DNA from 3 places in the Streptomyces sp. NPDC051173 genome. Region 2 is predicted to be linked to each of the others. Evidence: riboswitches for the same ligand, from Rfam matches in the RefSeq annotation. Region 2 holds a riboswitch; each other region holds the start of a gene.
The links. Region 2 has a riboswitch for cyclic di-AMP ahead of AB0435_RS06420 (C40 family peptidase). Riboswitches for the same ligand answer to the same signal wherever they lie in the genome.
Positions count from the first base shown of each region.

Region 1: it holds a riboswitch for cyclic di-AMP, as region 2 does, so the genes downstream of both, AB0435_RS18205 (peptidoglycan DD-metalloendopeptidase family protein) here and AB0435_RS06420 (C40 family peptidase) in region 2, are expected to answer to the same signal.
Region 3: it holds a riboswitch for cyclic di-AMP, as region 2 does, so the genes downstream of both, AB0435_RS11535 (C40 family peptidase) here and AB0435_RS06420 (C40 family peptidase) in region 2, are expected to answer to the same signal.

Region 1 is NZ_JBFBBD010000031.1:32,320-41,818, reverse strand. Features, by position in the region: gene AB0435_RS18220 (DUF6227 family protein) at 1-10, shown strand, start outside; gene AB0435_RS18215 (cold-shock protein) at 237-440, shown strand; gene AB0435_RS18210 (DEAD/DEAH box helicase) at 683-2,323, shown strand; cyclic di-AMP (ydaO/yuaA leader) riboswitch at 3,259-3,459, shown strand; gene AB0435_RS18205 (peptidoglycan DD-metalloendopeptidase family protein) at 3,471-4,748, shown strand; partial or broken gene AB0435_RS18200 (hypothetical protein) at 4,852-5,322, shown strand; gene AB0435_RS18195 (aldo/keto reductase) at 5,340-6,284, shown strand; gene AB0435_RS18190 (hypothetical protein) at 6,482-6,781, opposite strand; gene AB0435_RS18185 (ATP-binding protein) at 6,852-7,178, opposite strand; gene AB0435_RS18180 (very short patch repair endonuclease) at 7,531-7,986, shown strand; gene AB0435_RS18175 (DNA cytosine methyltransferase) at 7,983-8,996, shown strand; gene AB0435_RS18170 (DNA cytosine methyltransferase) at 8,993-9,499, shown strand, end outside.
Region 2 is NZ_JBFBBD010000006.1:141,339-150,837, forward strand. Features, by position in the region: gene AB0435_RS06405 (helix-turn-helix domain-containing protein) at 1-645, opposite strand, end outside; gene AB0435_RS06410 (hypothetical protein) at 1,128-2,360, shown strand; gene AB0435_RS06415 (glutamate--cysteine ligase) at 2,392-3,474, opposite strand; cyclic di-AMP (ydaO/yuaA leader) riboswitch at 3,805-3,982, shown strand; gene AB0435_RS06420 (C40 family peptidase) at 3,986-4,459, shown strand; gene AB0435_RS06425 (S1 family peptidase) at 4,543-5,580, opposite strand; gene AB0435_RS06430 (hypothetical protein) at 6,067-6,246, opposite strand; gene AB0435_RS06435 (BTAD domain-containing putative transcriptional regulator) at 6,424-9,396, shown strand.
Region 3 is NZ_JBFBBD010000015.1:19,051-28,549, forward strand. Features, by position in the region: gene AB0435_RS11520 (urease subunit alpha) at 1-497, opposite strand, end outside; gene AB0435_RS11525 (urease subunit beta) at 490-801, opposite strand; gene AB0435_RS11530 (urease subunit gamma) at 815-1,117, opposite strand; cyclic di-AMP (ydaO/yuaA leader) riboswitch at 1,893-2,090, shown strand; gene AB0435_RS11535 (C40 family peptidase) at 2,095-2,565, shown strand; gene AB0435_RS11540 (ATP-binding protein) at 2,645-3,085, opposite strand; gene AB0435_RS11545 (helix-turn-helix transcriptional regulator) at 3,327-4,196, shown strand; gene AB0435_RS11550 (DUF397 domain-containing protein) at 4,206-4,451, shown strand; gene AB0435_RS11555 (8-amino-7-oxononanoate synthase) at 4,456-5,607, opposite strand; gene bioB (biotin synthase BioB) at 5,808-7,034, shown strand; gene AB0435_RS11565 (adenosylmethionine--8-amino-7-oxononanoate transaminase) at 7,027-8,331, shown strand; gene bioD (dethiobiotin synthase) at 8,378-9,094, shown strand; gene AB0435_RS11575 (class I SAM-dependent methyltransferase) at 9,356-9,499, shown strand, end outside.

The sequences.
Region 1 (9,499 bases), on a different contig from region 2:
CGAGCTGTAGCCGGGGCGACGCGGGCGATCCGGGGTCGGGTCCCGGGGGCCGGTGGACGGCGGGCGGGAAAGACGGGGGTTACGGGGGCCGCCCCCCGTGTGCTATGGTCGACGGAAGTTGCAGTTGTGGTACCCATGAACTCGTGTGCGCCTGACGGTTATGTAGCCGAAGGCGCATTTTTGTTTTTGCCGGTCTATTCCGGTGTGGGGCCCATCCCATTCACAAGGAGATAGACATGGCTACTGGCACCGTGAAGTGGTTCAACTCGGAAAAGGGCTTCGGCTTCATCGAGCAGGACGGCGGCGGCCCCGACGTCTTCGCCCACTACTCGAACATCGCCTCCAACGGCTTCCGTGAGCTGCTCGAGGGTCAGAAGGTTTCCTTCGACGTCACGCAGGGCCAGAAGGGCCTGCAGGCCGAGAACATCGTCGCTGCCTGACGATTCACATGCCCACCCGGTCAGGGTGACGGGACTTTCGGCCCTCGCGCCGTGAGTCCGACGTCCTCGCCGGGCACCGCATGAAGCACCACGTAATGGGGCCCGCACCACTGGGTGCGGGCCCCATTGCTGCCCCCGCACCAGCGCGCCCAGGCTTTTCCGCCGTCCGTCCGTTCCGGCCGGTCCCGCGAAGCGAAGTCTCCCCTTCCGGGCGTGCCACCCCATTGAGGGAAGGTCCCCGTATGACTCGCTCCGCCCGCTCTTTCTCGTCCTCCTCCGACGGCGGCTCCTCCGCCCGTCCCCCGCGCCAGCGCGGTGGCGGCGGCGGTCAGTCCGCCCGCGGTGGCCAGGCGCCCCGCCGCCGTCCCGCGGCTCCCCTCCAGGGGGAGTTCGAGACGCCGGTCTCCACCACCCCGGCCCTGCCGCCGGTGGCCTCCTTCGCCGACCTGGACATGCCGAACGGCCTGCTCGCCACGCTGACCCGCGAAGGCGTCACCGAGCCGTTCCCGATCCAGGCCGCGACCCTCCCCAATTCGCTGAGCGGCCGTGACGTCCTCGGCCGCGGCCGTACGGGCTCCGGCAAGACGCTGGCCTTCGGCCTGGCGCTGCTCGCCCGCACGGCGGGCCGCCGAGCCGAGCCGGGCCGCCCGCTCGCCCTCGTGCTCGTCCCCACCCGCGAGCTCGCGCAGCAGGTCACCGACTCGCTCAGCCCGTACGCCACCGCGGTCAACCTGCGGATCGCCACCGTCGTCGGTGGCATGTCCATCGGCCGTCAGGCGCAGACCCTCGCGCGCGGCGCCGAGGTCCTGGTCGCCACCCCCGGCCGGCTCGCCGACCTGATCCAGCGCGGCGACTGCAAGCTCGGCGACGTGCGGATCACGGTCCTGGACGAGGCCGACCAGATGGCCGACATGGGCTTCCTGCCGCAGGTCACCAAGCTGCTCGACCAGGTCGACCCGGACGGCCAGCGCATGCTGTTCTCCGCGACCCTCGACCGCAACGTCGACCGCCTCGTGCGCCGCTTCCTCTCCGACCCGGTGACGCACTCCGTCGACGCCTCGGTCGGCGCGGTCTCCACGATGGAGCACCACCTGCTCTTCGTCACCGACGCGGACAAGAAGGACGCCGTCACCCGGATCGCGGCCCGCGAAGGCCGCGTGATCATGTTCGTGGACACCAAGCGCGGCGCCGACCGCCTGGTGAAGAAGCTGCTCTCCGAGGGTGTGCGCGCCGGGGCGCTGCACGGCGGCAAGAGCCAGCCGCAGCGCAACCGCACGCTGGAGCTGTTCCGTACGGACCAGGTCACCGCGCTGATCGCCACCAACGTCGCCGCCCGCGGCATCCACATCGACGGCCTCGACCTCGTCGTGAACATCGACCCGCCGATGGACCACAAGGACTACCTGCACCGCGGCGGCCGCACGGCCCGCGCGGGCGAGTCCGGCACCGTCGTCACCCTCGTCCTGCCCGAGCAGCGGCGCGAGATGACCCGCATGATGGCCACGGCGAAGATCACCCCCAACGTCGTCAAGACGCACCCCCGCGACCCCGAGCTGGAGCGGATCACCGGTGCGCGTGAGCCCAGCGGTGTCGCGGTGGTCATAGCGCCTCCGGCCGCCGCGCAGCCGCAGGGGCAGCAGGGCGCGAAGAAGCCGTCCCGCTCGCGCGGCTCGGGTTCCGGGGGCCGCGGCCGTACGCGTACGGAGCCCGGCACGGGCAACGGTGGTGGCGGTGGCGGTGGCGGCGGTTACCGCGGCTTCGGCAGCGGCACGGGGCAGGGCCAGGGTGGCGGGGCGTCCCGCCGTTCGGGCGGTACGCGTCCGGGCAATGCGGTTCGCCGTGGCGGTGGCGGCGGGGGCTCTCGGCGGGCGCCGAAGGTCTGACCGGTTGCCGGTTTGCTCGGCGTTGCCTTGCGCGGGTGGGTTGCCGCCGGGGGGAGTGCTGCGCCCTGTGGGAGCGCCCTGCGGGCGGCGGCCTCAATCGCCGGCCGGGCTGGTTTGTGGTGGGTGCCGGGGGTGGGTCTTCCGGGCTGGGGACCTGGAACGCGGTGCGGGCACCGTCATGCGTATTGGGTGCCCTGAAGTCGCACCGCGTTCCAGAACCCCACCCTCCAGCCCCACCCCCTCCCGCCGGTGGGCGACATCAGGGCCGGTGGGGGTGCGCCGGTCTTCCCTTTCAGCCCGCCCGGGGTGCTCGTTGCCGTTCCGGGCGCGCCCGTCTTTTTCTTTCAGCCCGTCCGGCGTTTGAGGACAACGCGCGAAGCGTGTTGCTGGAGTCTGGGGCGCAGCCCCAGTTCCGGAGCGCGCAACGTTGCGGGGGTCTGGGGGCTTGCCCCCAGTTTCGGGAAGGGGCGGGGCTGGGGAACAAACCAGCCCGTCCGGCGTTTGAGGACGCGGCCGCAGGCCGCTCCCGCCGCAGGCGGCAACGGACCCGCACGTCGAGGGGCTGAGGCAGCGCCCCCACGCGGCCGGGCGACAGGCCCTGCTCGCGACCCGACCCGCCCCGGTCCGGCGGCGGACGCCCCCGCCGGACCGACGGCGTTTCCGGTACGCCGCGCCGGCACGGCCAGCTGTCCGTACGGCCGTTGACCGGCGGAGCCGAGAGACGCGCGGCACAGAAATCCGTCCGTACGCGCAGTAGTGGATCTTGATCGTTCCGCATTCCGTCGGAATAAGAACCACATTAAGAAGTCGGTCTCCTCGCCAAGTCCTGACCAAGGAGCCGGTCGATTCAGCCTTTCGGCTTGGAAACCACGCGGTCTGTCTATTAACGTTCGATAACGACGTGCGGTCCTCATCACCGCCGCAAGAGGCGGCGCCGTGCGCCTTCGCCGAATCCCGCGGGCACAGCAAGACCTGATACACCAGCAGCATCTGGGAACCGGGGAACCACCCGCCCTGGGGTGAATCGGGCCGCACCCGGCTCGTAGGAGACCTTCCTGCTCCGAACCCTCCCCCAGAGCCTGAAGGGCCTGGGGGTACCCCCACCGCTAACCCGGTAGGCGAGAAGGAAGGAAAGGAGTTCGCCCTCGTGGCGTCCAACGAGCCTGCCCTCGACCCCACTCTGTACGGGTCGTACGAGCCCTACGCACCCGAACTCCCGATCGTGCCCGCGTATATGACCGCCCATATGGCGGCGCCCGCGCCGGGGACGGCAGCCATGGGGGGCGGCGACTCGGCGATCGCTCCTCCCGCGCCGGGCTTCGCCGCCGGACCTCGGCCGATGACCCCTCAGCCGGCCGCACAGCAAGCGGTGGCGCCCCGGCCGGCCGTTCCCCAGTGGGCGGTGCCCGAGCCGACGGCGCCGGAACCGGCCGCCGACGAGTCCGCGCACCCCGCCCCCGTCCCGGCCCGTGCCGGGAGCGGCGGCCGGCACCGCGTCGCCAAGCAGCGCGGCGGCACGATGGCCCGCAGCGGCGCCGTCCTCGGCGTCGGGGTCATCGCGGCGGTCGGCGCGGGCGGCATGGCGAGCGCGCAGGACCGCCCGGCGGCGCCGATATCGGTACCCGACCTGGCCGGAGTGGGCTCCCTCCTCGGCGGCGGTCAGGCGCACGAGGAGCAGGCCGCGGCCGCCGCGCCCGGCGCCGAGCAGCCGCTCACCCAGGCCGGTCTGAGCACCGAGGAAGCCGCCCAGGGCACCACGAACGCGGGCGAGGCCCTGCGCGCCCGGATCCTTCAGCAGGCCGAGCACCAGCAGAACGCCGCTGACGACCAGACACGCGAGTCGACGCAGCGCGAGGCGGCCGAGGCAGCGGCGAAGAAGGCAGCGGAAGCGGCTGAGGCGGAAAAGGCGGCGAAGGAGGCCGAGGCCGAGAAGGCGAAGGCGGCGCGGGCCGAGTCCCGGCCGGCGGCCGCGGAGGACGCCGCCGACCCCACCGACACCGGGCCCCGCACGCCCGCGGCGCACAGCCCCGGCGCGTACACCCTCCCCGTCGGCTCGTACACCCTGACCGCCGGCTTCGGCCAGGCGGGCAACATGTGGTCCGCGAACCACACCGGCGAGGACTTCGCGGCCCCGACCGGCACGCCCGTCAAGGCGATCGGCAGCGGCACGATCACCCACGCCGGGTGGGCGGGCGCGTACGGCTATCGCATCGTGCTGAAGCTGGACGACGGTACGGAGGTGTGGTTCTGCCACCTGTCGTCGATGGTGGTCACCTCGGGCAAGGTGAACAGCGGCGACGTGATCGGCCGCGTGGGCGCCACCGGCAATGTCACCGGCCCGCACCTCCACCTGGAGATCCGCCCGGACGGCGGGGCCCCGGTCGACCCGCTGCCCTGGCTGCGGGAGCGCGGCCTGGAGCCGTAGCCCGCGGGCGCGGCGGCTGCCGCGCATATCTGTCACGGACGAGGGCACCCGGATGCCGTGACAGCCGCGATCACCACCTCCGTACCGGCCCGTCCGGACCGCCGTCGGCCGGCGCGTCATGATTTCCTCGACCTGTCTGCTCTCCGGCCTGCTCCTCTTCGGCACGGCCTGGCTCTTCGGCGCCGGGCGGCTGAGCGCCGACACCCTCACCGCCTGCTGGGCCGTCGTCCTCTTCTTCGCCTCGGCGGGCGCGAGCAGCGCGTACCTCACGGTGTCCGAGGCGTTTCCGATGGAAACGCGCGCCAAGGTCATCGCCTTCTTCTACGCGCTCGGCACGGCGACCGGCGGCAGCACCGGCCCGCTGATCTTCTCCGACCCGACGAGCGGCGGCGTCGTCGGCGACACGGCGCCGACCTTCCGGATCGGCGCGTCCCTGATGCGCGCCGCCGGCCTGGTCGCGGCCTTCCCGGCCGTGCCGGCGGAAGGGCGTTCCCTCGACCGTGGCCCCGCTCTCCACCGAGCGGGCGGAACCGCTGCCCGCCACGGCGAAATAGCGGAATACCCCGCACCGTAAGGACGTTGGAGAGATCCATGGCTGACATTCACAAGAAGATCGGCAAGCTGTCCGTCCACCCGCTGGCCCTCGGCGGCAACGTGTTCGGCTGGACGGCCGACGAAGCGCAGTCCTTCGCCGTCCTCGACGCCTACGTGGCGGCCGGCGGCAATTTCATCGACACCGCCGACGTCTACTCCGCCTGGGTGCCCGGCAATACGGGTGGCGAGTCGGAGACCGTGATCGGCAATTGGTTCGCCGCCCGCGGCAACCGCGCCGACATCGTCCTGGCCACCAAGGTCGGCGCGGGCGTCCCCGAACCGCGCGGCCTCTCCGCCGCCGTCATCAAATCCGGCGTCGAGGATTCGCTGCGCCGCCTGCGCACGGATTACATCGACCTCTACTACACGCACTACGACGACCCGTCGCTGCCGGTGGAGGAATTCATCACCGCGCTCGACGCGCTGGTGAAGGAGGGCAAGGTCCGCGAGATCGCGGCCTCCAACATCACGGCCGAGCGGCTCACGGAGGCCCTGGAATTCTCCGATTCCGCGGGCCTGGCCAAGTACGCCGCGATCCAGCCGCACTACAACCTGGTCTCCCGCGACACGTACGAGGGCCCGCTCGCGGACGTCGCGGCGCGGCACGGCCTGGCCGCCGTCCCGTACTGGGCCCTGGCGTCGGGCTTCCTCACCGGCAAGTACCGGCCGGGAGCGGCGGTGGACAGCGCCCGCGCGGGTGCCGCCGGCAAGTACCTGGAGTCCGAGCGCGGCCCCCGCGTCCTCGCCGCTCTCGACGAGGTGGCCGCGGCCCACGACGCCGAGCTCGCCACGGTCGCCCTGGCCTGGCTCGCGTCCCGCCCCACGGTGGTCGCCCCGCTGGCGAGCGCCCGCACGGTCGAACAGCTTCCGGCGCTGCTGGCGGTGGCGGACCTGAAGCTGACGGAGGCGGAGCTTTCGCTTCTGACGGAGGCGTCGGCGTAGGTGTAGGCGGCCGGCGCGAACGTCGGCGCGAACGTCGGCGCGAACGTCGGCGGGAATGTTGACGCGAATGTTGACGCGAACGCCAGCGGGAATGTTGACGCGAATGATCGGCGCGAACGTCGACGCGGTGGAGGGGGCCGGGTGTCCGGCCCCCTCCACCCCTCTCACGCCAGGCTCACTCCACGCTCACTCCACTCTCAGGCCCGGCTCTCCACGACCCAGGAGGCCAGCGCGACCCCGCCGGCGACGGCGAAGACGGACGGCCACGCGCCGACCTTCTTCGCCAGCGGGTGCGACCCGGCGAACGCGGCGACGTACAGCCCCGTCAGCGCGGCAGCCTTCCCGGCCCCGGCCTTCCCGGCCCACTGCCGAGCGGCCACGGCCCCGGCGGCGGCCAGCGCGACCCCACCGAGCGGCCGCTTCTTCGTCCACCGGGCAACGCCGTACCCACCGACGAGCCCACCGGCAGCCACGACGGATGTCGGAATCCCAGCCATCTGCACAACCTCCGCACGCATCAGAAATCCCATTCCTCCCGAGGCTACGCCGGGGGTGTGCGGGGGGTGGCTACGGGCCTGTCCGGGCGAGCGGCTCGAACCAGACGCACTTCCCGACGACGTTGAGCTGGTCCCACACGAAGGTCACGCCGGACGCCACCGAAAGACACCGCACAAGCGCAAGCCCCCGCCCGTCCTCCTGCCCGTCCCGGGCGACCCGCCGCCGCGGCCGCCGCGCATGATCCCCATCGAGCACGGAAACGACCACCCGGTCCCCACGCACGGCGACCTCCACGGAGAGGTCATCGACCCGGGCGTGCTGCACGACATTGGTGACCAGGTCGGACACGCAGACGAGGGCGTTCTCGATCAGGGGCGTGCGATCGGTGGCCTCCAGCGCGGCGGCGACGAACTCCCGGGCGACGCGGGCGGTGGTGGGGGCGGCGGGTGCGTACAGGCGGTAGATCTCTGCGGGCTCGGCGTCGTCGTCATCGGTGGGGGTGTCGGGGGCTGGTGAGCATGGAGGTATGTATGAGGTGATCTCCGGCAGGGCGTGGTTCTCGTTATCTGCCTGCTCCTACCGAGGGATAACCGATCCTTGCCGTGTGATCACGGCGTTCGCCCTGGACACGCCCACGCTCGCAGGCGGCGAGACGAGGACTTCCCCTCGCTCCTGCGCCCGGATCTCTACTGTGCGTGACTCCGCGATGGTGGACTGAAACGGCGTAGGGACATAGGACACTAGGACCATGCGCGCTGCATTCCCATCCAGCCCTGACGTATCGGCCCGGATGAGCCGGCAGACCAACCGGGACACTGGCGCCGAACGGGCGGTGCGGCAGCTTCTTCACGCCTCCGGATACCGCTACCGGATCCATTATCCGGTGCCGGGCATGCGCAGACGGAAGATCGACATCGCGTTCACGCGCGCCAGGTTGGCCGTTCTCATCGACGGCTGCTTCTGGCATGGCTGCCCGGAGCACGCCACCAGTCCCAAGTCGAACGCGGAATGGTGGCGGCAGAAGCTCGATCGCAACATCGAGCGGGACCAGGAGACGAACGCACAGCTGCTGTCCGAGGGCTGGACGGTCCTGCGCTTCTGGGAACACGAGTCACCGGACGCCGTCATGCGTCAGGTGATCGCGGCTGTTGAGCGCGAGAAGGCAAGCAGGAGGAAACGACCCACGAAGGGCGGGGGCCGATGAGCGATCTACGATTCGTCGACGTGTGCGCTGGGGCGGGCGGATTGGCCTTGGGGCTGGAACAAGCCGGCTTCGACCCCGTCCTGCTACTGGACGAGAAGTCGGTGGCCTGCGACACGCTGCGCATGAACCGACCGGCGTGGCGGGTTCTGGAGACGGATCTGCTGGGATTCGCTCCTTCGCGGCACCGGGAGGTCTACGACGTCGATCTGCTGTCGGCCGGGCTGCCCCGCGTGAAGTCCAGTGCGACCGTCGCGAGGACCGAGACCGAGGCCGAACTGCGCCTGCTGGAGGCGACTGTCTACCTGGCGCATGCCGTCCAGCCTCGAGCTCTGATCATCGAGAACGTACCGGAGCTGGTGGGCGCGCCCGGCTTCGAGCCGATACGCGACCTCATCCGGAAGGAGCTGGATCACCTCGGCTACCGGTTCCGATGGTTCGTCCTGAACGCAGCCGACTTCGGCGTGCCACAGGACCGGAAGCAAGGGGTGCTCGTCGCGCTCAGGAAGCAGTACTTCGACGCGTTCCGCCCACCGGAGCCGACGGCGCGCGAGCATCGGTCCGTCGGTCGAGCTCTGCGCCGGTCCATGGCCATGGGTGGTTGGCGGGACGCCGACCGGTGGGCAGCCCAAGCGCTCAGCGTGGCACCGACCCTGGTGGGCGGGTCGGACAGGCGAGGAGGCGCGGATCTCGGACCGACAGGGACGAAAAAGGCCTGGGCCCGGATGGGGGTCGATGGAGGCACCGTGGCTGACAAGGTTCCTGGCCCGGACTTCGTCTGGGCGCCGGAAACGGGACGGCACGGGATGGTCAGGATCACGACGGACCAGGCTGCACTCCTGCAGGGCTTCCCGCCCGATTGGAGATTCGTTGGGAAGAAGACGGCCCGCTATCGACAGATCGGCCATGCCTCACCACCGCCGGTGGGCAGGGCGCTCGGGCTGGCGATCCGAGCCGCACTGGAGATGCCCCAGTCCACAACCTCCGTCGCCGGCTACACTTCGATCCCATGAACAGCCCAGGAACACAAGCTCACCACCTCGACGGAGTCCGGATCTTGGACCTCTTTGCAGGTCCTGGTGGACTCGACGTGGCCGCGCATTTCCTGGGCTTCAAGAGCATCGGGATCGAGTGGGACCGAAACGCGTGCGAGACGCGCTACGCGGCGGGCCTGCCGACGATTCACGCCGATGTGAGCGTCATGCGTGAGAGCCGCTTCGACGAGATCCCGAAATCGGTCGACGTGCTGGCCGGGGGACCGCCCTGTCAATCCTTCTCCGTCGCAGGCAATGGTGCAGGACGGCGAGCACTGGACAAGGTGAAGGAGTACATCCACCGCCTCGTGGAGGGGGAAGACGAAGCCAAGATCGACGAGGATCTGCACGATTTCCGCGAAGATCCGCGCACCGCCTTGGTCCTGGAACCCCTCCGCTGGCTTCTCAAGGCGATCGAGACAGAGGATCGCGACCCGTACCAGGTGATCGTTCTGGAACAGGTGCCTGCGGTCCTGCCTCTC
Region 2 (9,499 bases):
CCGGCCGCCCGCCTCGTAGAGCGGCCCCACCACCGGGTCGGCGAGGATGTCCGCCTCCAGCTCGGCGAGCGTCTCGTCGTGGGGCAGCGCCGCCACGGCCGCGCGCATCTGCGGCAGGATCATCGGCACCCAGTGCTCCTGCCAGCCGGTCAGGACCGTGCGGGCCTCCGGGTGGAGCGTCATCCACCGCATTGTGTTCTCCGGCACCTCGCGGCGTGGGAACATCTCCGCGAACGCCTGGTTGTGCGCGAGCACCCGCCAGGACTGGTCGTTGATGTAGGCCATGTGGGACTGGCCCTCGACGACGTCCTGCCAGGCCCGGGGCACCTCCGTGCCCGAGCGCTGGTGCAGCGGGTAGGGCGGGTGGCGGTGCACGGCGTAGAGCCACAGCGACGTCCACTCGTGCTCGGTGAACGCGAGCAGCCGCGCGACGTCGCGCAGCAGGTCCTCCGGCGGGTTGGGGTACGCGCCCGTCTCCAGCCGGTTGAACGTGCCGTGGGTACGGTGCAGCAGCTGGTCGATCTGGCTCTGGGTCAGCCCCGGTGCGCGCCTGCCCTGGCGGGACGGACGGACGAGTCCGTGGTCCTCCGGAGCGATCCGGCCCCGGCGTTCGCGGAGCAATGCCTGTAGGGCTTCCTTGTCCAACGGAACTCTCCCCAATATCACGAACGGCGCCGCAAGGGGAAGCCGATTTGATGGGTCACTTTTTCCTGCAAAAAGTTCTCCGCAGAAATGATCGCATCCCTGCTGCATGATCGACCCACGGGTCAGCAGCCACGGGGGTGCCGCTGACCTGGCCGACTTCACCACAACAGGTGGTCGTGAGGGAGCTGGAGGGAGGGGGACACCATGCGTGCGCTGACCGACCGACAGGGACAGCAGTGGGCGGGGAACATCCGCCCGCAACTTCCGCGAGCGGCGTTATAGGAACGGCGGGGCCGTGCCCCGTCCCGCGCCTCCCTTTGAGTGCCACCTCTGAGTGTCTTTCCGAGTGCCGCCTCTTCGTACGACCCGCTGCCCGTCTGCTCCGAACGGGCGTCGCCCGGCCCCGCGCCGGGCTGTCCGCGCCGCACCACCGGTGCCTGCTGATAGATCGGCGGTACAGGCGCGACGCGAAGGAGCCCGCCATGCGCGAGACCCGGGGGATTCCCTCCGCCGCGGCGAGTGCCGCCCGGATCGGTGTCACCTGCGCGGGCGCGGTCCCCGCGGCCGTGCTGCGCCTGAGCGGCACGGAGCTCGCGCCCGGCTGGGCCGTGGCCGTCTTCGGCCTGGGTGTGCTGTGTTCGGCGCTGCTGCTGATGTGGGCGGCCGAGACCGCCCGCGCCGACATGGCCGGCGCGCTCGCCCTTGCCCTGCTGGCCTTCATCGCGGTGCTGCCCGAATACGCCGTCGACCTCTACTTCGCCTACGCGGCCGGCTCCGACCCCTCGTACGCCGCCTACGCCGCGGCCAACATGACCGGCGCCAACAGGCTGCTCGTGGGCGTCGGCTGGCCGCTGGTCGCGCTCGCCTCGACGCTCGCGCTGCGCCGCCGGTCCCTGCCGGACACCGGGATCGTGCTGGAGCCGCACCGGCGCATCGACGTCGCGTTCCTCGCGGTGGCCGCCGTGTTCGCCTTCGTGATGCCGCTGACCCGGGAGATCGGCTGGTACGTCCCGGTGGTGCTGGTCCCCTGGTACGGCTACTACCTCTACCGGATCGGCAAGTGCGGCTCGGGGGAGATGGAGGAGCTCGTCGGGGTCCCCGCGCGGCTCGCCACGCTGCCCCGGACCGTACGCCGCGTCACCACCGCGGCGCTGTTCGCCGCCGCCGCGGCCGTGGTCTTCGCCTGCGCGGAGCCCTTCGCCAACGGCCTGGTGGAGGCGGGGGCCTCGCTCGGCATCGACCGTTTCGTCCTGGTCCAGTGGCTCGCCCCGCTGGCCTCCGAGGCCCCGGAGCTCATCGTCGCCGTGGTCTTCGCATGGCGGCTGCGGGCGAGCGACGGACTCGGCGCGCTGCTGTCCAGCAAGGTCAACCAGTGGACGCTGCTGGTCGGTTGTCTGCCGCTGGCCCACGCGCTGGGCGGCGGGGGAGCGGCCCTGCCGCTGGTGACCCGCCAGGTCGACGAGGTCGCCCTGACCGCCGCCCAGACCGTCCTCGCCGTGGTGGTCCTGCTCGGCCTGCGGTTCGTCCGCCTCCAGGCCGCCGGCCTCTTCGTCCTCTTCGCGGTGCAGTTCGCCCTGCCGGGCGAGTCCGCCCGGCTCCTCATGACCTACGTGTATCTGGGCCTCGCCGTCCTGCTCCTGGCCACCCGCGTCCGCCACCTGCCGGCCACGGCCCGTGCCCTGGGCGGGCGGATCGAGGGCGACCCGCACTACTGACCCGGCGGCGCACGGCTCGTGGCCGCCGGTCTCACGGTTCGGTGATGAGATCGGTGAGGGCCTTGATGCCGTCCGCCGCCAGCACCCGGCGCTGCCGGTCCGCCGGGGTGCCCCGCCGCAGCAGCCGGTGGACCAGTGAGCTCACCTGGTGGAGGTCACCGGCCTCCTCCAGCGCCTGCCCGATGTGCCCGAGCAGGGCGTGGACGACCTCCTCGGCGCCGCGGCGCTTGCCCTCGGGGTCGACGAGCATGTCCTCAAGGCCGTGCCGGGCGGCGTGCCAGTTCGAGGCGCTGAGCAGCTCCGGCGGGCAGTACGCCGTCCGGCGGCCGCTCTTCTCGTCGCGGATGGCGGTCGCCACCATGCCGCGCACGATCCCGGCGAGCATCACGGCCTCGTCGGCGCGCAGCTGGACGTCCAGGCAGCGCACCTCGATCGTGGGATAGCGGTCGGACAGCCTGGCCTGCCAGTACAGCTGCCCCCGGTCGCTGATCGCCCCGGCGACGAAGAGCGCCTGGATACGCTCCTCGTAGTCGGCGAGATCGGTGAAGTGCGGGGGCGGCCCGCTGACGGGCCAGCGGCTGTAGACCACGGTGCGCCAACTGGCGAAGCCGGTGTCGTGGCCGTGCCACATCGGTGAGTTGGCCGCCATGGCCACCAGCACCGGCAGCCAGGGGCGGACGCGGTTGAGTACGGCGACGCCCATCTCCCGGTCGGGGATGGCGACATGCACGTGCATCCCGTTGACCAGCTGTTCGTCGACCAGTTGGGCCGCCCGGCCGCGCATCGCCAGATAGCGCGGGTGCCGGGTGACGGGTACGGGCACCAGGCCCGCGCGGGGTGACGTGCCGGACGCAGCGATCCGGCAGCCGCTCCGCTTGGCGGCGGAGCTCACGGCGTGGCGCAGCCGCAGCAGGTGCCCGCTCGCCTCCGCGAGGTCGGCGCAGACCGGAGTGGCCACTTCCACCTGGGCCTGCAACAACTCCGCCTGAATCTCCCGCTCGTGCACGACCGGCTCCAGGTCCACCGCTGCGCAGACCTGCTCCGCCTTCGGAACGGGCAGTGCGGTGGCCGGGTCGAGCAGAAGATACTCCTCCTCGATCCCTAGGGTGAGCATGCCGTAGGGCTACCCTCGCGCTGTCGCGGTGAACCGCGCGCTCCCCGCGGTCGCGTGTTTCTGACGCAAAGACGTCCGCCCTCCCGCGCGTACCGGCCGCGGAACGGAGCCGGGTGACCGGATTTCAGTCTCCGGATTACCTCAACTCCCAAGAGCCAAAAGGAGTTGCCTGATTTCCGTGCGCCGTAAATGCGCCCCGGTTCCATGAATGACGTGAAGTGAAGAAGTTCACAGAAAGCCGTTCCGGCTCCGGTTTCCGGGACTTCGTGATGCAGGATCGTCACTCGAACACAAGATCCCGTCACCGAGACGGGCACCCCGGGCGGACGCCGAGTCCTGCCGCCGTTCCGGGTGCGGAGCAGACCGACTGGATCGGCAGGAGCGGGAGACCCAGGTACGGCGGACCACGATGGCGGTGGTCCTTGGGGTGAAGCCACGGATGTGGCCGGGCGACTTCGACAGCCCGAACCCGACAGGTCATCTTTCGCAGGCGGATGACGAAGGGTTTGACATGTCTGCGTTCCCCGGCATATCCACGCTCGTGTCCCGGGCCGGCGCCGCGACCGTCCTCACCGCCGCCACCGTCACCGCCTCGATGCTGCTGCCCGGAGTGGCGGCCGACGCCCAGGCGGCGACCCCGGGCCAGGCCGCGCTGAAGGTCGCCGCCTCCAAGAAGGGCTCGCCCTATCAGTACGGCGCCGCGGGCCCCAGCCGCTTCGACTGCTCGGGCCTGACGCTCTACTCGTTCAAGAAGGTCGGCAAGAACCTGCCGCGCACCGCGCAGGACCAGTACAACAAGACCCGGCACCTCTCCGCCGGCTCCCGTCAGACCGGTGACCTGGTCTTCTTCCACTCCGGCAGCAACGTCTACCACGTGGGCATCTACGCCGGGGACAACAAGATCTGGCACTCGCCCAAGCCCGGCGCGTCCGTCCGGCTGGAGAAGATCTGGAGCAACAGCGTCTGGTACGGCCGCGTCAACTGACCCCGGCGCACCACGGGAGACGGCCCCCGGCGCCGTGAGGCGCGCACGGGGGCCGTGTGCCGGAGCGGCCGTGCGGTGGAGCGTCAGGGCAGCTGTGCCCCGAGCGCCTGCAGGGCCGCGGGAACCGGCTGGAAGAAGGTCTCGCCACCGGAGGAGCAGTCCCCGCTGCCGCCCGAGGTGAGGCCCAGTGCCGTGTCGTTGTCGAAGAGGGCGCCGCCGCTGTCGCCCGGCTCGGCGCACACGCTGGTGTCGATCAGGCCGTCGACCTGTCCCTCCTGGTAGTTGACGGTCGCGTTGAGGCCGGTGACCTGGCCGCCGTGCAGGCCGCTGGTGCTGCCGCTGCGCTGCACCTGCTCGCCGACCGTCGCCTCACCGGCCCGGCTGATGTTCTGCTGGCTGCCGTTGTAGAGGTCCACCGCGCTGGTGTGGTCGGAGGAGCCGGTGTAGCGCACCAGGGCGTAGTCGTGGCCGGGGAAGGTCGAGCTCTCCGTGGTGCCGGCCTGGGCGCCGCCCTGCGAGTCGGACCACTCGGCCGAGGCGTTGCCGCAGTGCCCCGCCGTCAGGAAGTACGGCTGCCCGTCCTTGCTGACGTTGAAGCCGAGCGAACAGCGCACGCCGCTGCCCCAGATGGCGTCGCCGCCGGCGATGAGCGGCCGGAAGGTGCCCGCCGTCCTTCTGAGCGTGGCCTTGTCCCCCAGGCTCGCGACGACCTTGTCGAGCTTGCTCAGCCGCTCCCCGCGCACCGTGCTGTCGGCGGTGACGACGACCTTGTTGGTCCTGGGGTCGACCGACCAGGCGGTGCCCGGGATGGACGCCTGGGCCTTGAGGGTGCCTCTGGCCGAGTCGAGTTCGGCCGCCGAGTGCCGGACCTGCCTGGCCTCGGCGCCCGCGGCCCGCACCTTCGCCGCGGTCGCCGCGTCGAGCACGTCGACGACGAGCCGGTGGGTGGTGGCGTCGTAGTACGAGCCCGCGGTGTCCGCCGGGAGCTCGGCCGCGATCCGCTGGGCGAGGCCCGCGGCCTGCTCGGCGGAGGCCGCGTCGGGCGCCGGGGCGGACATGGCGTGGGCGCTGGGCAGGGCGAGCGCGGCGGCCGCGAGGACGGCGGCGGCCGAGCCGGCCATGGCGGAGCGGCGTGCCGATATGCGAGGACGTTTCACGAGACCTCCTGTGGGGGGTGCCCGATGGGGCCGATGTCCGGGCACGGAGGGTGAATGTGACGTAGTGACAGAGGCGTGACGGCCGATGCGCCGCCCGGAGCCGACCGGGAGACGCTAGTCGCGTCCATGTCAATTCTCGGAGTATCGGATCGTCCATGTGAACGTTCAAGAGCGACATTCGGTCGTACGAGCGGTGCGTCGGCAAGTCTCTTGCGTCACACGCGTACCGCGAGCCGTTCTCGTGAACGCCCGTGACAGGCGCGGATGGGCGAGGGGCGGTGAGCGGACAGGAAGGGGCGCGGCTGTCCGGTATTCGTTCCCTCGGGGGGTGGAGCGAAGGTTTCTTTGCACACCTTTAACGGGTGCCCGGTGTGCGCGGACGGCAACAGGCCCCCGACCGCGAACGTGGTCGGGGGCCCGCGCCTGCGGAGCGCTGTCCGGGGTCGCGTCCTACTGCGCGCCCGTCGTGTGCGTCGGGCGGATCGGACCGCTGGGCTCGGTCCCCGGGATCGGGGCGCCCTCCGCGTGCTCGATGGGCGCGCCCAGTCCGGCGAGGATGGCCTGCTCGCTGGGCGTGTTCTGCTCGGCGGGCTGCGCGGCCCCGGCGGGCTTCAGGGCGTCGGTGGTCATGCGGAACTCCTGTCGTGCGGGTCGAACGTTCTTTCCTCGAAGTATGTGACACCCCGATCAACAGGCGATCAACAGACCCGCACCCGTAACGTCACGGGTGCCGCTTACCGTGCCAACCACTGAGATACTGTCCCCCTTGTCGCCGGGCGGAGTGTGCGCGGTGAGGTCGGGGGAGACATGGGCGCCAGCGGAGCAACAACAGGAGCACGGCTCTCCTTCCAGCTGCTCGGCCCCGTGCACGCGCAGCTCGACGGGCGCGAGGTCGAGCTCGGCGCGCGCCAGCAGCGCGCCATGCTCGCCGTCCTCCTGCTGCGCGGCGGCCGCACGGTCTCCAGCGACGAACTGATCGACGCCCTGTGGGGCGAACTGGCACCGCCTCAGGCGCTCGGCACCATCCGGACCTACGCCTCCCGCCTGCGCAACCTCCTCGAACCCGGCCGGGTGGCCAGGACCCCGGCCACGGTCCTCGTCTCCTCCTCCGGCGGCTACGCCCTGCACATACCCCCCGAGCAGGTCGACGCCGTCGTCTTCCAGCGCCGCCTCGCCGAGGCCGCCGAGGCCCGTGACGCCGGGGACACCGAGACCGCGCACAGCCGCTACGCCGCGGCCCTGGACCTCTGGCACGGCGCCGCGCTCGCCGGGCTCCCCGGCCCGTACGCCGAACGCCAGCGGCACCGGCTCTCGGAGGCCCGCCTCGTCGCCCAGGAAGGGCTCTTCGACTGCGCCCTCGCCCTCGGCCGGCACGCCGAGATCGTCCCGGAACTGAGCTCCCTCGCCGCCGAACACCCCCTGCGCGAACGCCTCCGCGCCCTGCTGATCCTCGCCCTCTACCGCTGCGGCCGCCAGGTCGACGCCCTCGCCGCCTTCACCGGCACCCGGCGCCTGCTCGTCGCCGAACTCGGCGTCGAACCCGGCCCCGAACTCACCGAACTGCACGCCAGGGTGCTCGCCGCCGACCCCGCACTGGCCTACGCCCCGCCCGCGGGCACCGAGTCCGCGGCAGGCCCCGCGGACGCCGCGCGCCCCAGGGCCGTCCCCTTCCAGCTCCCGGCCGGCATCCCCGACTTCACCGGGCGCGAAGAGCTCGTGCACGACGTGTGCGCCGCCCTCACCGAGACCTCCGGGCCCGCCGTGATGATCGCCATGCTCACCGGCATCGGCGGCGTCGGCAAGACCACGCTCGCCGTGCACGCCGCCCACGCGGCCCGCCCCGACTTCCCCGACGGCCAGCTCTACGTCGACCTCCAGGGCCAGGGCCCGCACCCCGCCGACAGCGGCAGCGTCCTGTCCCACTTCCTCCAGGCCCTCGACGTCCCCGAGACGGACATCCCCGACGACCTCGGCCAGCGCGCCGCCCTCTACCGCTCCGTGCTCGCCGACCGGCGCGTCCTGCTCCTCCTCGACAACGCCCGCGACGCCGCCCAGATCCGCCCCCTGCTCCCCGGCACCGCGGGCTGCGCCGTCCTCGTCACCTCCCGGTCCCGGGCCCTCACCCTCGGCGGCGCCCGGCACTTCCACGTCGGCGTCGCCAGCGCCCCCGAGGCCCTCTCGCTCCTCGCCGCCATCGTGGGCGACGAGCGGGTCGCCGCCGAACCCCGGGCGGCCACCGCGCTCGTCGCGGCCTGCGGCCATCTGCCGCTCGCCGTACGCATCGTGGCCTCCCGTCTCGCCGCCCGGCCCGGCTGGACCATCGCCGCCCTCGGCACCCGGCTCGACGACGAACGCCGCACGCTCGACGAACTGCAGGCAGGCGACCTCACCGTGGAGGCCACCTTCCGGCTCGGCTACGCCCACCTCGCCGACGACCAGGCCCGGGCCTTCCGCCTGCTGGCCCTCCCCGCCGCCCCCGACCTGTCGCTGCCGGCGGTCGCCGCGCTCCTCGGACGCGACGAGTTCACCGCCGAGGACCTCGCCGAGGGCCTCGCCGACGCGGGCATGCTGGAGTCGTACGCCACCGGCCGCTACCGCTTCCACGACCTGCTGCGGCTCTACGCGCGTATGCAGGCCGAACAGACCGACACCCCGCAGGAGCGCCACGAGGCCGTCCAGCGCCTCCTCGACCACCACCTCGCCACCGTCGGCAACGCCTCCCGCACCCTCGAACCCGACCACGCCCTCCAGCGCCACCTGCACCCCGTCACCCTGCCCGGCGTGCCCTTCGCCGACGCCGACGACGCCCGGCAGTGGCTGCGCCACGAGCACATACCGCTCGCCTCGCTCCTCGCCCAGGCCGTCCCCGGCGCACCGGACGCCCTGCGCCCCGCCGGCGACCTGCTGCTCACCTGGTCCGGCCTGATCGAGGGCCCCGCCCACCGCGAGGAGCTGCGCCGCCTCTGCGAGCTCACCGCCGACACCGCGCACACCCGCGCGGAACCCCGCGTCGAGGCCCGGGCCCGCTACACCCTCGGCAACCTCCACTACCTCACCGACGTGTACGACGCCGCCGAGCGCGAACTGACCACCGCGCTGCGGCTCGCCGAGGACGCCGCCGACAACCTGTGCCGCCACCTCGCCGCCAACGCGCTCGGCATCCTCCACCTCGCCACCGACCGCCCCGACCGGGCCCTCCCGCTGCTGGAGCTCGCCGGCTCCCTCTGCGACGGCCTCGACGACAAGGGCAGCGAGGCGCGGGTGCTCGCCAACACCGCACGCGTGCACCTCGCCCTCGCCCAGCCCGAGCAGGCCGAACGCGCCGCCGCGGAGGCCGTCCGGCTGGCGGAGGCGACCGGCAACGGCCCGACCGTCGCGATGACGCTCTACCAGCACGGCTACGTGCTCCGCAGGACCGGCGCCCCCGCGCTCGCCGCCGAGCGCATGCGCGGCGCGCTCGGCCACTTCATCTCCCAGCACCAGCGCGGCTGGGAGGGGCTGGCCTGGGCCCGCCTCGCGGAGTGCCGCCTCGACGAACAGCGGGACGAGGACGCCGTCTCCTGCGCCGAGGAGTCCCTGCGGATCGCCCGCGAACTGGGCAAGAGCTACTGCCAAGGGCTCGCCCACGCCGTGCTCGGCCAGGCCCTCCCGCGCCTCGGCCGCCCGGACCGCGGCCACGGCCACCTGCACGAGGCCCTCACGCTCTTCACCCGCCTCGGGGTCCCCGAGGCCGTCGCGGTCCGCGCCCTGCTCGACGCGGCGGCGCCGGCCACCTCCTGAGCCCGACGGCCGGCACCTCGACACTCACCCTTTGCCTCGCCTAGAGGAAACGCTTCCAAGCCCGTGACCTGCGCTTTACCGCCCCCGACCGGCCCGTGGATCC
Region 3 (9,499 bases), on a different contig from region 2:
GTGCCGCCGCCGACGAGCGTGGTGACGCCGGAGGCGAGGGCCTCGTCCGCGATCTGCGGGCAGATGAAGTGGACGTGGGCGTCGACGGCCCCGGCGGTGAGGATCCTGCCGTTCCCCGCGATGATCTCGGTCTCGGGGCCGATGACGAGGTCGGGGTGGACGCCGTCCATGGTGTCGGGGTTGCCGGCCTTGCCGATGCCGGTGATGCGGCCGTCGCGGATGCCGATGTCGGCCTTGACGACGCCCCAGTGGTCGAGGACGACGGCGCCGGTGATGACGGTGTCGGGGGCGCCGTCGGCGCGGGTCGCGCGGGACTGGCCCATGGACTCCCGGATGACCTTGCCGCCGCCGAAGACCGCTTCGTCCCCGGCGTGTCCGGGGCCGCCGCTGCGGTCCTCCTCGATCTCGACGAGGAGGTCGGTGTCGGCGAGGCGGATACGGTCCCCCGCCGTGGGGCCGAACAGATCGGCGTACGCGGCCCGGCTGAGCTCAGTCATCGAGCGGTCCCCCGCACTCGCCGCGCAGCCCCTCGACGACGCGCTTGCCGGCGATCGGCACCAGGCCGACCTCGACGGGGATGCCGGGCTCGAAGCGCACGGCGGTGCCGGCGGCGATGTCGAGCCGCTTGCCGCGGGCGGCGGCGCGGTCGAAGTCGAGGCCGGGGTTGGCCTCGGCGAAGTGGTAGTGCGAGCCGACCTGCACGGGCCGGTCGGCGGCGTTGAGCACGGTGAGGCGGGTGCGGTGGAGCCCCTGGTTGAGGGGGACGGGGGCGTCGGCGAGCAGGAACTCTCCGGGAATCATGGCGGTCTTCCCTTCAGCCGATGGGCTCGTGCACGGTGACGAGCTTGGTGCCGTCCGGGAAGGTGGCCTCCACCTGGACCTCGTGGATCATCTCGGGTATGCCGCTCATCACTTCGGCGCGGCCGAGCACCTTGCGCCCGGAGGACATCAGCTCGGCGACGGTCCGGCCGTCGCGGGCGCCTTCGAGGACGTGCACGGTGATCAGGGCCACCGCCTCGGGGTGGTTGAGCAGCACCCCACGGGCCCGGCGCTTCTCGGCTACGTCGGCGGCCACATGGAGAAGCAGGCGTTCCTGCTCATGCGGGGAGAGTTGCATGCGTCCACCTCACTGACGAACCAGTCCCCCTAGCGGAACCCAACGGGGGCACACAAGAGTTCTACAACCTTTGACCTGGGGTTCTTCATCGGACAGCCAGGGATTGCAGATTAGAGCGGAAGGTTTTCCAACGCGTTAACTGACTCTTTGCGCATCCATGGCCAGAGGGGTCGCACGGGACCGGAGAGGCCGGAGGGACGGATCCGGCGATCCGGGCCGGGACCGCGTGCCGCTGCCGTCTGCATCTACTGGATCTTCTGGGCCGGATCACTCCGCCGCACCCTCATGACACGTACGACGGGCTACGGGCGCCGCAGACCGCGCGCGTCGCCCGCGCGGGACCGCGCGAAGCCCTCGCAGCCGCGTTCGAGGGCGGTGGGCGGGAGTTGCCCGGGAGCAGCCTGGCGCGCCCGGTGCCGGTCCGGGCCGGGGCGCGACGGGCGCGTCGGGGCGCGGTCCCGCTCGCACTCCCGCCCGCGCCCATGGATCACGGGTCGGCGGGCGAATAAACACCGCTCCCCCAGACGCCGGACGGTGTCGTAGACGACGCGCGGTGATCGATTTCAACCGGGCGAGCACGCCGCGCCGGAGCGGTGCCGCGGGCCCCCAGGCCAGGGGCTCAACAGGGGTTCGCCGAAACGGACAATCCCCGTCGTGTCCAGCGGAATTGCCCGGGAGTGAGCAGCCTCACATACCTCTGGTTCCGCTCGGAATCCGTACCTGGGCTGCGCCAAGATCCGGTCGACGACAAGACCCCGCCATCCCGGCGGGGCGGTCCAGGCGGACGCCGAACCCCGCCGCTGTCTGGATGCCGGGTCGACCGAACGCACCGGTGGGGATGGAGGACCCGAGCACGGTGGGACGACCAAGAGTAGTGCGGTCGGCCCTTGGGGTGAAGCCGTTGACACGGCCGGGCATCTTCGCCTGCCCGAACCCGACAGGTCATCCTTCACAGGCGGCTGACGAAGGGTTGGCACATGGGCGCGCACAAACGTCCGTCAATGATGTCCAGGGCCGGCGCGGCCTCCGCGCTCACGCTCGCCGCCGTCGGCGCCACGGTGCTGGTGCCGGGCGGCGCGACGGGAGCCGAGGCATCGACCGTCGCCACCAACGCACTGCACATCGCGGCCTCGAAACAGGGTTCCCCCTATCAGTGGGGCGCGACCGGCCCTTACCGCTTCGACTGCTCGGGCCTGACCCTCTACTCCTTCAAGCGGGCCGGGAAGAGCCTGCCCCGCACCGCCGCCGAGCAGTACAACCGGACCACCCACATCCCCCGCGCCGCCCGCGAAGCCGGCGACCTGGTGTTCTTCGTCTCCGGCCAGGGCATCTACCACGTCGGGATATACGCGGGCGACGGCAGGATCTGGCACGCGCCCAAGACGGGTGCGGTGGTCCGCCTGGAGCGGATCTGGACGAACAACGTCCGCTACGGCCGGGTGGACTGACCCGCCGGCACACACAGCGAAAGGCGGCCGCGACGCCGCACCGGGGCCCCGCACGCCGTGCGGGGCCCCGGCCCCGCCCTCACCGTTCGGCGCTGAGGGCGGGCACGGTCCAGGGCATCGAGATCCACACGGTCTTGCCGCCGTCCGGGTTCGGGGTGAAGAAGACCCTTCCCCCGCGCTCCGCGGTGAGGCAGCGGATGATGACCAGGCCCCGCCCGTTGTCCTGCTGGACGGCGGCGGGCAGTCTGCGGGGGAAGCGCGGGTGGCTGTCGGTGACCCCGATCCGCAGCTGCCGGTCGAGTTCGAGCCGGACCTCGACGGTGAAGGTGGGCGACTGGCCGCGGGTGTGCTGCACGGCGTTGGTGGCGAGCTCGGAGACGATCAGCCGGATGGTCTCGGCGGCTTCCGTGCCGCCCGGCAGCCCCCAGTCCGCGAGCACGCCGGCCACATAGCGGCGTGCGGTGGAGACCGAGGCGGGGGCGCTCGGCAGGGTGACGGTGGCTTCTTGATGATCTGCCATGGCGCTGTCCCTTTCCCGCCGGGAGCGGACTCCGACGCAATGCGTCGTGAAGTCGAGAGCGCTTCCGGACGGCTCTGTCCGACAGCCTGCCACCGGAAATGGGGGTGATGCGGGCGATCCCCCAGTATCTGCATATATCTGTCGCTCGAAGCGGTGAACTCTACGACGAGCGACCGGATTCCGGCGGCACAGTGGTCTATTGACAAGAAACACCATGTTCATCACAGGCGGAGGCAGGGCTATGCGAAACGGACCCGCGGTGCGCCGCCGCAAACTCGGTGGCGAGCTGCGCCGCCAGCGCGAACTCGCCGGACTGACCAGCCTGGAGGCCGCGCACGCGGTGGGCTGGCACCAGTCGAAGGTCAGCCGCATCGAGACGGGCAGCAGTGGCGTGAAGTCCTCGGACGTCGCGCTGCTGCTGGACGCCTACGGTGTGTCGGACCCCGAACTGCGCGCGCTGCTGGGAGCACTGTGCGGCGCGGGCACCGCCGATGCGGAGGGCGCCCGCCGGGGCTGGTGGTACGCCTACCGCAATCTGCTGCCCCCGGCGTATCTCGACTTCATCAGCCTGGAATCGGAGGCGTCACGGTTACGCACCCTGGAGACGACGGTCGTGCCGGGCCTCCTCCAGACTCCTGCTTATGCCCGTGCGGTGACCCGTGCGGCGCTCAACGACCCGCCGCCGGAACAGGTGGAGAAGCTGGTACGGGTGCGCATGGCACGGCAGTCGGTGCTGGGCGGCGACAGTCCGCTGGAGTTGTGTGCCGTGCTGGACGAGGCTGTGCTCCGCCACCAGGTCGGTGGACGGGAGGTCATGGCCGGGCAGTTGAGGCATCTGGTGGAAACGGGTGCGCAGCGTCATGTGCGGCTGCATGTACTGCCGTTCTCCAGGAGCGGCCATATTGGCATCACCGGGCCTTTTGTTATTTTCTCATTTCCGCGCATTGCTGATCTGGACGTGGTTGTTCTCGACCATTTGACGAGTAGCCTCTACCTCGAGCGGAAAGAAGACCTCCGGGCGTACGCCGAGGCATTCACCACGCTGCGGGCGCACGCCCTCTCGCACGAGAACTCGCTGGATTTCATCGCCGGGATCAACGACGGCGCGTAAGGAGGCACCATGTCCGCAATGCCTCGGTACGTACCTTCCCCTTCGGCCCTGTGCGGCGCAGTGTGGCGACGCAGCAGCTACAGCACCGGAATGAACAACTGCGTGGAGACGGCCGGCCTGGCCCCCGGGCTCCTGGCCGTGCGCGACTCGAAGAACACCGCCCTGTCCGCCTTGTTGCTCTCCTCCGCCGCCTGGTCCTCCTTCGTCGGAGGACTGCGCGACGGCTCCCTCCGTCCCCCCGACCGTACGACGTGAGCCGTCAGGCGGCCGGTGCGGTCCGTACGACCGTGCCGGCCGCCTCCTCGACCTGCCGGTCCGACAGGTCCGCGCGGGCGGTCAGCCTCAGCCGCGAGACGCCGTCGGGCACGGACGGCGGCCGGAAGCAGCCGACCGCGAGCCCGGCCTCCCGGCAGTCGGCCGCCCAGCGCACCGCCGCCTCGGGGGACGGCGCCCGTACGGACACCACCGCCGCGTCGGGCCGTACGGCTTCGAGGCCCGCGGCCGTCACCCCGCGGTGCAGCTCGCGGGCGACGTGCCGGACGCGCGCCGCGCGCTGCGGCTCGCGGCGCAGCACTCCGAGGCTCGCCAGGGCCGCGCCCACGGCCGCCGGGGCGAGGCCGGTGTCGAAGATGAAGGTGCGGGCGTTGCTGACGAGGTGCCTGATCACCCGGGCCGGGCCGAGGACCGCACCGCCCTGGCTGCCCAGCGACTTCGACAGGGTGACGGTGGCGACGACGTCCTCCGCGCCGGCGAGTCCCGCCGCGTGCACGGCCCCGCGGCCGCCCTCGCCGAGGACGCCCAGGCCGTGCGCGTCGTCCACGAGCAGGGCCGCGCCGTGCGCCCGGCAGGCGTCGGCGAGCTCGGCCAGCGGGGCGGCGTCGCCGTCGACGGAGAAGACGGAGTCGGTGACGGCCAGCGCGCGGCCGCCGTGGGCGTCGAGCGTCTTGCGGACCGCTTCCGGATCGGCGTGCGGGACCACCGCGGTCCCTGCCCGGGCGAGCCGGCAGCCGTCGATGAGCGAGGCGTGGTTGCCGGCGTCGGAGACCACGAGGGTCGCGTGGTCGGCGGGTCCGGTGAGGGCGGTGACGGCGGCGAGGTTGGCCGCGTAGCCCGAGGAGAACACCAGGGCCGCCTCGAACCCGCAGAAGGCGGCCAGTTCCTCCTCAAGCCGGGCGTGCAGCGCGGTGCTGCCGGTGACCAGTCGCGAACCGGTCGCCCCCGCGCCCCACCGCAGCGCGGCCTCGGCCGCGGCCGCGGTGACCTCCGGGTGCCGGGTGAGCCCCAGATAGTCGTTGCCCGCCAGGTCGACCAGCGGCGAATCGGCGGGGCGCGGACGCAGGTCCCGCACCAGACCGGCGGCGAGGCGGCGCTCGTGGTGCCGGTCGATCCAGTCGAACGGGTCCTGGGGCATCGGCCGTCCTTGTCGTTTCCGTGGTGGGGCGACGGGGGGTGGGAGCACAGCGCTGCCCAGGGCCCCGCTTTGTATGCAGTGCATAGAACGTAGTCCCCGTCGCGCCTGGTCAGGGTGTGGCAATACACACACCTCAAAAGGCGGCTGTTGTGCGATATCTCCATTGGCCCGGGGCGGTGCGGTGCGTAAGGATCTCGGCCATGGACCTGCTGAACACGCTGGTGGACAAGGGGCTGCGGCGGGAGCTGCCGACCCGTGAAGAGGCGCTCGCCGTACTGGCGACCTCCGACGACGAACTGCTCGATGTGGTGGCCGCGGCGGGCAAGGTGCGCCGCAAGTGGTTCGGGCGCCGGGTGAAGCTGAACTATCTGGTCAACCTCAAGTCCGGGCTCTGCCCCGAGGACTGCTCGTACTGCTCGCAACGGCTCGGCTCCACGGCCGGGATCCTGAAGTACACCTGGCTGAAGCCGGAGGAGGCGTCGCAGGCGGCGGCCGCCGGTGTCGCGGGCGGCGCGAAGCGCGTCTGCCTGGTGGCCAGCGGGCGCGGGCCGACGGACCGGGACGTGGAGCGGGTCACCCGCACCATCGAGGCGATCAAGGAGCAGAACGAGGACGTCGAGGTGTGCGCCTGCCTCGGGCTGCTCTCCGCCGGTCAGGCGGAGCGGCTGCGCGCCGCGGGTGCCGATGCCTACAACCACAACCTCAACACCTCCGAGGCCACGTACGGCGACATCACCACGACGCACACCTACGCCGACCGCGTGGAGACCGTGCAGCAGGCGCAGGCGGCGGGCATGTCCGCGTGCTCCGGGCTGATCGCGGGCATGGGAGAGACCGACGCCGACCTCGTCGACGTGGTGTTCTCCCTGCGGGAGCTGGACCCGGACTCGGTGCCGGTCAACTTCCTCATCCCCTTCGAGGGGACGCCGCTGGCGAAGGAGTGGAACCTCACCCCGCAGCGCGCGCTGCGGATCCTGGCGATGGTGCGGTTCGTCTGCCCGGACGTGGAGGTCCGGCTGGCGGGCGGCCGCGAGGTGCACCTGCGCTCGATGCAGCCGCTGGCGCTGCACCTGGCCAACTCGATCTTCCTCGGCGACTATCTGACCAGTGAGGGCCAGGAGGGCAAGGCCGACCTGGCGATGATCGAGGACGCGGGCTTCGAGGTGGAGGGCACGGACACCACGACCCTGCCCGAGCACCGCGCCGACGCCCTGGCCGGCGGCTGCGGCGGGCACGGCGGTGGCGGCTGCGGGCCGTGCGGGGACGGCGGCGCCGAGGCTCCTGCGGCTCCCGAGGTAGCCGCCCTTGAGACGGAAGCCCTTGAGACGGAGGCAGCGGTTCCGGTCGGTGCCCCGGGCGAGGTGCGCCCGGAGCTGGTCGCCGTACGCCGCCGGGGCGCGGGGACGGATCTGCCGCCCAATGCCTGAGCCCCTCGCCTCCGGGGAACTGCTCGCCCTCGACCGGCAGCACGTCTGGCACCCGTACGGCCCGATGCCGGGCCGTCAGGAGCCGCTGATCGTCGCTTCCGCGTCGGGGGTGCGGCTGCGGCTCGCCGAACCGGCCCACGGCAGGGACGAGTTGATCGACGGGATGTCGTCGTGGTGGTCCGCCGTCCACGGCTACAACCACCCCGTGCTCAACGCGGCCGCGACGGAACAGCTGGGCCGGATGAGCCACGTGATGTTCGGCGGGCTCACCCATGAGCCCGCCGTGCGGCTCGCGGCCCGCCTGGTGGAGATCACTCCCGAAGGCCTCGAACACGTCTTCCTCGCCGACTCCGGTTCGGTGTCGGTCGAGGTGGCCGTCAAGATGTGCCTCCAGTTCTGGCGCTCGGCGGGACGGCCGGAGAAGCACCGGCTGATGACGTGGCGCGGCGGCTACCACGGGGACACCTGGCAGCCGATGGCCGTGTGCGACCCGGACGGCGGGATGCACGAGCTGTGGTCGGGGGCGCTGCCCCGGCAGGTGTTCGCGGACGCGCCGCCGCACGACTACGACACGGACGCCGTGGACGCCTACTCGGCGCACCTGCGGGAGGTCCTCGCGCGCCACGCGCACGAGCTCGCCGCCGTGATCGTGGAGCCGGTGGTGCAGGGCGCGGGCGGGATGCGCTTCCACGACCCGGTGTATCTGCGGGTGCTGCGCGAGGCGTGCGACGAGCACGGTGTGCTGCTGGTCCTGGACGAGATCGCCACCGGCTTCGGCCGTACGGGCAGGCTCTTCGCGGCCGGGCATGCGGGGATCACCCCCGATGTGATGTGCCTGGGCAAGGCGCTGACCGGCGGCTATCTCACGATGGCCGCGACCTTGTGCACGGCACGGGTCGCGGAGGGCATCTCCGGGGGCGAGGTCCCGGTGCTGGCCCACGGCCCGACGTTCATGGGCAACCCGCTGGCGGCGGCCGTCGCGTGCGCGTCCATCGACCTGCTGCTGTCCCAGGACTGGCAGACGGAGGTCAAGCGCATCGAATCCGCCCTGCGCGACGGCCTCGCCGACGCGGTCGCGCTGCCCTCGGTACGGGACGTCCGGGTGCTCGGCGCGATCGGCGTGGTCGAGCTGGACCACGAGGTCGACATGGCGGCGGCGACCCGCGCTGCGGTCGGCGAGGGCGTGTGGCTCCGCCCGTTCCGGAACCTCATCTACACGATGCCCCCGTATGTGACGGGTGACGAGGACGTGGCCCGGATCTGCGCGGCGGTGTGCGCCGCCGCGCGGGTCGCGTAGCCGGGCCGCGGACACCCCTGGGGCACCCCGAAAAGAAGTGGAAGACATGACAGTTCTCGTCGTCACAGGCACCGACACCGAGGTCGGCAAGACCGTCGTCACCGCGGCCGTCGCGGCCGCGGCGACGGCCGCGCACCGGACCGTCGCCGTGCTCAAGCCCGCCCAGACCGGCGTCACCCCGGACGAGCCCGGTGACATCGCGGAGGTGCAGCGGCTCGCCGGTCCGGTGACGGGCCGCGAACTCGCCCGATTCCCCGACCCGTTGGCCCCCGGGACCGCCGCCCGCCGCGCGGGCCGGGCGCCCGTGCGGCCGCGCGAGGCCGAGCGGGCCGCGGCCCGTCTGGCGGCCGACCACGACCTGGTCCTGGTCGAGGGCGCGGGCGGGCTGCTCGTCCGGTTCGACGAGGCCGGTTCGACACTGGCGGACGTGGCGGGCCTGCTGGCCGCCCCCGTGCTGCTCGTGGCACGGGCCGGGCTGGGCACGCTCAACGTCACCGCGCTCACCGCGGAGGCGCTGCGCGCCCGCGGCCTGCGCTGTCAGGGTGTCGTGATCGGCAGTTGGCCCGCGGACCCCGGCCTGGCGGCCCGCTGCAACCTCGCGGACCTCCCCGAGGCGGCGGGCGCGCCACTGCTGGGCGCGATCCCGGAGGGCGCGGGCGCGCTGCCGCCCGCGGAGTTCCGCGCCGCGGCGACCGGCTGGCTGGCACCGGAGCTGAACGGCACGTGGGCCGGGCCGGCGGGCCTTGTGGCCGGGCGCGGGTAGTTGTCGTCCGCACCACCGCTGCGCGGCGGTGTCCTCAATCGCCGGACAGGCTTGAGTCGGCTGATGCAGGTGCGCATTCAGCCCGTCCGGCGTTTGAGGACGTGCCCGCAGGGCACTCCCGCCGCAGGCGGCGACAGACCCGCACCGAACGAACAATCCACACCCATGACACCGGTACACCGGACACACCGGGAATGGTGCGGGTGCGCCTGGCGGGGGAAGAATCGCGATAACCGCCGTATCCCCGGGAAGGGGTGTGCCATGTCGCTCCGGTCCACCACGACGCCGCACGACTCCGTGCACCATCCGGTGTTCGCCCGGTACTACGCGAAGCTCAGCCCGCTCCTCGACGAACGCGCCGGCATCGCCGCGCACCGGCGGGAGCTGCTGGCCGGGCTGTCGGGG